Regions from separate parts of the Lactobacillus gallinarum genome, predicted to be linked through region 2. Evidence: a T-box and tRNA genes for the amino acid it is inferred to sense, from the RefSeq annotation. Region 2 holds a T-box; the other holds one or more tRNA genes.
What was found. The T-box of region 2 lies ahead of leuS (leucine--tRNA ligase). A T-box ahead of a tRNA ligase gene usually reads a tRNA of that ligase, here a tRNA-Leu.
Positions count from the first base shown of each region.

Region 1: it encodes a tRNA-Leu, which carries the amino acid that the T-box ahead of leuS (leucine--tRNA ligase) is inferred to sense. The anticodon was not compared.

Region 1 covers NZ_NFKZ01000008.1:48,005-51,433, forward strand. The annotation lists gene pcrA (DNA helicase PcrA) at 1-1,135, opposite strand, end outside; gene B5E95_RS04725 (glycoside hydrolase family 73 protein) at 1,221-1,868, opposite strand; tRNA gene B5E95_RS04730 (tRNA-Leu) at 1,953-2,040, opposite strand; gene B5E95_RS04735 (SprT family protein) at 2,106-2,576, opposite strand; gene B5E95_RS04740 (glycosyltransferase family 32 protein) at 2,564-3,262, opposite strand; gene B5E95_RS04745 (oligosaccharide flippase family protein) at 3,265-3,429, opposite strand, start outside.
Region 2 covers NZ_NFKZ01000025.1:4,814-8,242, reverse strand. The annotation lists gene leuS (leucine--tRNA ligase) at 1-1,815, opposite strand, end outside; T-box leader at 1,856-2,048, opposite strand; gene B5E95_RS07890 (phosphatase PAP2 family protein) at 2,105-2,767, shown strand; gene B5E95_RS07885 (polyprenyl synthetase family protein) at 2,904-3,429, shown strand, end outside.

The sequences.
Region 1 (3,429 bases), on a different contig from region 2:
GATAAGGAATATTTGATTTAACAAAAGCTTCTTCGACTGTACGTGATTGGGCGTTAGTTCGATAAAGAATGGCAAAATCTTTGTAAGTGCGTTTTTTAGCTTCTACTTCTTCCTTAATTTTCGAAATAATGTAGTGGGATTCATCATCACCACTTTGAGCTTGATAATAAGTAACCTTGGCACCCTCGCCTTGATCAGTCCATAAATTCTTTGCCTTACGGTTCTGATTATTTTTAATCACTGAGTTTGCGGCTGATAAGATATGACCAGTTGAACGGTAATTCTGTTCTAGCTTAACAGTTCTAACTCCATCAGTTTTGTAATCTTGCTCAAAATTCATGATGTTTTCCATGTTAGCACCACGCCAGCCATAGATTGACTGATCAGCATCCCCAACTACACAAATATTTTTATATTGTGCAGCTAATGCATGACAGAGTTCATACTGAGCTTGGTTAGTATCCTGATATTCATCTACCAAAATGTAACGGAACTTATTTTGATAATAATGAAGAGTATCTGGATCTTTTTTAAATAAAACCAAAGTCTGCATAATCAAATCGTCAAAGTCCATAATTTGATCACGGCGCAGTCTTCTTTGATATTCTTCATATACCTTAGCTGCCATTTTATCAAAAGGTGAACTAGCACTTGCAGCAAAAGCCTTAGGATCAAGCAAGTCGTTCTTTCCATTAGAAATAGCAGACAAAATTCCACGTGGATCGTACATCTTAGGATTAATATTCAAATCCTTTTCAATATGTTTTACCAAAGTCAATTGTTCTGCAGAATCCGCAATAGAAAAGTTATGACTATAGCCAATCTTATCAGCGTCTCTACGCAAAATTCGAACACAAAGGGCGTGGAAAGTCGACATCCAAATATTTTGAGCGGCTGGCCCTAGCAATTTTTGTTCACGCTCACGCATTTCATTAGCCGCCTTATTGGTGAAGGTAATGGCTAAAATATTCCATGGTGCAACTTGATTTTCTTCAACTAAGTAGGCTATTCGTCTAGTTAAAACAGAAGTTTTACCAGAACCTGCCCCAGCAACGACCAACAGTGGTCCTTCTGTAGTTTCAACCGCTTTTTTCTGTTGCGGATTCAAACCGGCTAAGATAGATTTTTCGCTCATTATTGTCCCCTTCACAAAAATAAATTTACTAATGCAACTCGAATATTATACCAAAAAAAGCAGCATTCATTTTGCTGCTTTACTTTTACTTATCATATTTTTCCAAATCAAATTGTTCAATCAAATTAATCAATTTATCCGCATAATCAGGATCGGTAGCGTAGCCATCAGTAACCAAAGCCTTCGCCTGAGTCTTATAGTCTTTAGAAGCTAAGACATGCTTATATTGTTGATGATTCCAAGTCGTTCCATTTTGGAATAGACGCGCATGGGCTCTAATCGATGCCTCATATGAATCATAAATTTGAAAGCGTGCCTTAACAGTGATCCACTTGCCCTTAACATATTCCTTAGTTGTCATCACCGCAGAAGTATTAGGATTAGTTCCCTTCACTCCAAATAAATTATTATATTTTTGTGATAAATCGCTTTGCCCGTAATTACTTTCAAGACAAGCTTGGGCAACAGTAATACTTGGTAATAAATCGTATGATTTATCTACTTCACGGGCAATCGGCCCAATCTTTTTAATAAATGCTTTCTTTTGCCGTAATAATTTTGCGGCTTCTTGTTCACGCTGCAGTTGTGCTTGTCTAATTTGTTCAGATTGAATTGCATATCTTCTGTAGTAATGAAAACCTACATATGCCACTAACAAAATAAACAAAATGATAAACACACGTACAACGGTCTTTACGCTTTTAGGTATCCTTGACTTACGCTTTTTTGCCATAATACTTATTTCCTTTAATTCATTAAGTAAAGTATAACCTATTTTTGTGTAAAAAAAAGAAGTCGCTCACTGCGACTTCTTAATTGGTGCGGGCGAGAAGACTCGAACTTCCACGATCTAAAGCGATCACAAGATCCTTAGTCTTGCGCGTCTGCCATTCCGCCACGCCCGCGGCACATCAACTATAATAGACTAAATCTAAGAGATGTGCAAGGGAAAATTGAAAATAATTTAAATTTATTTATTAGAAACTTTAAAATTTTGCTCTAAACGCAGCTGCCTCTTGCATTTACCGCATCTATACCTTCTAGTATTAATTCGGCGCATACGCGGATAATGCAAGCCGCAATTTTCACAGACATAAATATAATTAAATTTTTTACGCCGACGCAAGCCTATATCGGGTGCATAGCGACTGCCACCTACTTTTTGGAGCAAAATTTTAAAATCACGATCGCGATGATGATAACCACGATGCAATAAATGCAAGTGATAGTGACACAATTCATGCTTAATAATGCCTACCAAATATTCATGATATTGTGGCGCTAAAAAATGCGCATTAATTTCAATATGATGATCATCAAGGTGGTAACGTCCACCTGTTGTCGTCATTCGGCGATTGATTTTTATCTGATGCAAAAATGGTCTATTAAAACATTGCAGAGAAATTTGCTCTATTAAATTTTGTAATTCTACCGAATCCATTTAGCATATCGCCCAGCCTGTTTTGGAGTATTGATATGACGTTTTAAATCCGTTACGATCTTATGCTTAAAAGTATGCTTGCCGTTCATCCAAGTCCCTGTAAAAAGATGGATAGACTTGGAATCTTTGGAAGGATTGCACAATACGCCGTCTGGATAAACATGAATGCCCTCTTTAAGCATTTGTTCTTTATTACCAATTTTTAGACCATATTTATCTATCAAGATGTCAGTAACCGAAATGCTGTTGACTCCTGCCATTTGATTATGAGAATCGAATTCAAAACTGCGATCTTGATAATAATCTAAAATATCTTGCATGAAGGGATGCTTTTTCTCTGCACCAAAAATTGCGGCTGAGAGATAATCTTTGTTCTCAAAGCCAATAAAAGCCTGATCCTTTAACAAAGGAGTTAGATCATCAATTACGCGCACATCGGTATCCAAATAAATACCACCCTGCTCATAAATTGCCCGTGCACGAATATAGTCAGAAACAAAGGCCCATTTTTTAGCCTGATAGGCCTGCTCAATATATTTATTTTCATGCATGTCAAAATTATCTTCATTCCATTCAATGAATTGATAAGCAGGCAGATTTTTCTTCCAGGTCGCAATACATTCTTTAATTATTTTTGACTTAGGATTATGACCTACCCAAACATAATGAATTATTTTTGGTATCATTTTCAACCTCGTTTAAAGAAATTCTTGAGCAGTTTAACAATATCTTCGTTAAAGTCCAACTTAAACAGGAACATCAAGCCCAAATAAATTACGAGCATGATAATTGATTTAACTGCCATATTGAAAAATGCAGATGAAATAAAGTTAGGCATCAGCATCCCTGCAGC
Region 2 (3,429 bases):
TGGTCCCATGAACATTTCGTACATTCTAAGTGAATCTGCACCGTATTCATCGATCACTTCATCTGGGTTAACTACGTTACCCTTTGACTTAGACATCTTTTCGTGGTTCTTCAAGATTAAGCCTTGGTTGTACAAACGTTGGAATGGTTCCTTGGTTGGAACAACACCCAAGTCGTAAAGAACCTTGTGCCAGAATCTAGCGTAAAGAAGGTGACGAACTGCATGTTCTGCACCACCGATGTAAAGGTCAACTGGAAGCCATTGCTTCAATAAGTCGTAATCAGCTAATTCTTTATCATTGTGTGGATCAACATAACGTAAGTAGTACCAACTTGAACCAGCCCAGTTAGGCATAGTGTTGGTTTCACGCTTACCTTTTCGACCATTTTCATCAACTACGTTTACCCAGTCAGTTAAGTTAGCTAATGGACTTTCTGGAGTACCGGATGGCTTGATATCAGTTGCATGTGGTAAACGAAGTGGAAGTTGATCCTCTGGAACAAGTGAAGTAGTACCGTCTTCCCAGTGGATAACTGGAATTGGTTCACCCCAGTAACGTTGACGACTGAAGTCCCAGTCACGAAGCTTGTAGTTAACTTTCTTTTCACCGCAGTTGTGTTCTTCAAGCCAGTCAACCATCTTCTTCTTGGCATCCTTGATGTTCAAACCATTCAAGAATTCTGAGTTAATGTGTGGACCATCTTCAGTGAAGGCAGCCTTAGATAAGTTGCCACCTTCAAGTACTTGATTAATTGGCAAATCAAACTTTTTAGCAAAATCATAGTCACGATCATCGTGAGCTGGAACTGCCATTACGGCACCAGTACCGTAACTTGCTAAAACGTAGTCAGAAATCCAAATTGGAACTTCTTTGCCGTTAACTGGGTTAATTGCGTAAGCACCAGTAAATACACCGGTCTTATCCTTGTTTAAATCAGTTCTTTCAAGGTCTGACTTAGATTCAATCTTCTTGATGTAAGCATTAACTTCGTCTCTATGACCGTCAGTAGTAATTTCTTGCACCAACTTGTTTTCTGGAGCAAGAACAGTGTATGAACAACCAAACAAGGTATCAGGACGGGTAGTAAAGATATCAAAAGTCTTGTCACTGTCTTTAATCTTGAAAGTTACTTGTGCACCAACTGAACGACCAATCCAGTTACGTTGCATTTCCTTAACTGGTTCTGGCCAATCCAAATCGTCAAGGTCTTCCAAAAGACGATCTGCATAAGCGGTCATTTTAAGCATCCATTGACGCATATTACGACGGTATACTGGATAACCACCACGTTCAGTTTTACCATCAATAACTTCTTCGTTAGCTACAACAGTACCAAGGTCTGGTGACCAGTTAACTGGAACTTCAGCTTCATAAGCAAGGCCCTTCTTATACATTTGTTCAAAGACCCATTGAGTCCACTTGTAGTAGTTAGGATCACTAGTAGTAATTTCACGATCCCAGTCGTATGAAAAGCCTAACTTGTTAAGTTGACGCTTAAAGTTGGCAATATTGTTTTTAGTAACAACTGCTGGATCTTCACCAGTCTTTAAAGCATATTGTTCTGTTGGAAGACCAAATGCATCCCAACCCATTGGGTGAAGCACATTATAGCCTTGTGCACGCTTCATACGTGAGACAATATCGGTTGCAGTATATCCTTCTGGGTGACCTACGTGAAGTCCCTTACCAGATGGGAATGGGAACATGTCCAATGCATAATAATTTTTCTTCTTGGGATCTGTACCTGTCTTGAAGGTATCATGCTTTGCCCAATAATCTTGCCATTTCTTTTCGACAACTTTGTGATTATACATATTTTTCCTCTCTAACAAAAAAGTCCTATGATTCTATCAATCATAGGACGAAATAATCGCGGTACCACCTAAGTTCCACATCAAAAATGTGACCCTTAATCGCTCCTTAACGCGGATGGCAACGATAGGTTTCAATACCAGGACAAGTTCACAATTCCATTCTAAGACTTCACAGCAACCAGTCTCTCTCTGAAAAAATATCCTTGTTACTACTTCCTGACCTTTATTTTCTTATAGATAATGATTATAATTTACCACAAATGCTAAAAATTACAAGGGGAGACTTTTTTTGATTAATACAAAAAATCCACCAAGAGATACTCTGGTTCCAGGGATAATCTTTGTGGTCATCTACGCAGCGTGGGCGATGCTTGTTTCATCTGGTTCACCGTTTATCCACAGTTTCGACAATGCAGTCATCAGCATTGTCTGCAATAATAATCCGACAAATGTCGCTTTTGCAAAAACTTTTACCAATTTAGGCAATACCAGCACGATTACGATAGAAACAATTATCTTATTTATTCTTTTAATTACGTTTAAACAATATGCTTATGCTTGGTTCACAGCAGGCGTCATGATCTGTGCCAACGGTTATAACTGGATTATCAAACACGCAGTTGAGCGCCAACGTCCAACCGTTCACCATTTAGTTTATGCCGATGGCTACAGTTTTCCATCAGGTCACTCAGTTGGTAGTGCCGCATTATTTGGAGTTTTAATTATCTTGACAATTTTATTAATTAAAAGCAAATTCTGGAAAACTCTATTAATTATCATTTGGGCGTTGTTCCCGATCTTGATCGGCTACACAAGAATATTCGTCCATGTGCATTATCCATCTGATGTCTTTGGAGGTTGGATTGAAGGAATTACCTTTGTTTTACTTGGTTATTCATTCTTATACCACTTTTACATTGAACCAAAAATGTTAGAAAAATCGCGAAAATAAACAAAAAGACTAGTGAATTTAATTTTCACTAGTTTTTTTGTTGGTTAGATTCACAATCTGCGTAATAATAAGTAATGTAACTATTTGAACAAATCAATTAAACGATAATAATTTTATTAGTTTAAGGAAACGATTTATGAAAAATTTTAAGCCTTGGAAAAAATATCCACTTATTGCTGATGAATTAGCTGAAGTCGATGCTTTGATTCAGCACACCATTCAAACTCCTCATCAGAGTTTACAGACTGCTTTATTAACAATGGCCGACAACGGTGGCAAATATCTGCGCCCCAGCCTTTTATTATTAGCAGCACATGTAGTCGGAAAAGTTAATCAACAAACTATTAATTTAGCTTCATCTATCGAAATTTTGCATATGGCAACTTTGATTCATGATGATATCATCGATGATTCTGATCTGCGTAGAGGCAATATCAGCATTCAAGCAGAGTTTGGCAAAGATGTCGCTGTGTACGCTGGTGATTTATTATTCACCAACTTTTTTGATTTAATGCTGGATACAACTGCAGAACACGAGTATCTGGTGCGCAACGCGCAAACTATGAGCCATATTTTAAATGGAGAACTCGGTCAAATGGCTGAACGCTTTAACTTAGAGCAGACCTTTACGGATTATCTAAACGATATCAAAGGTAAAACCG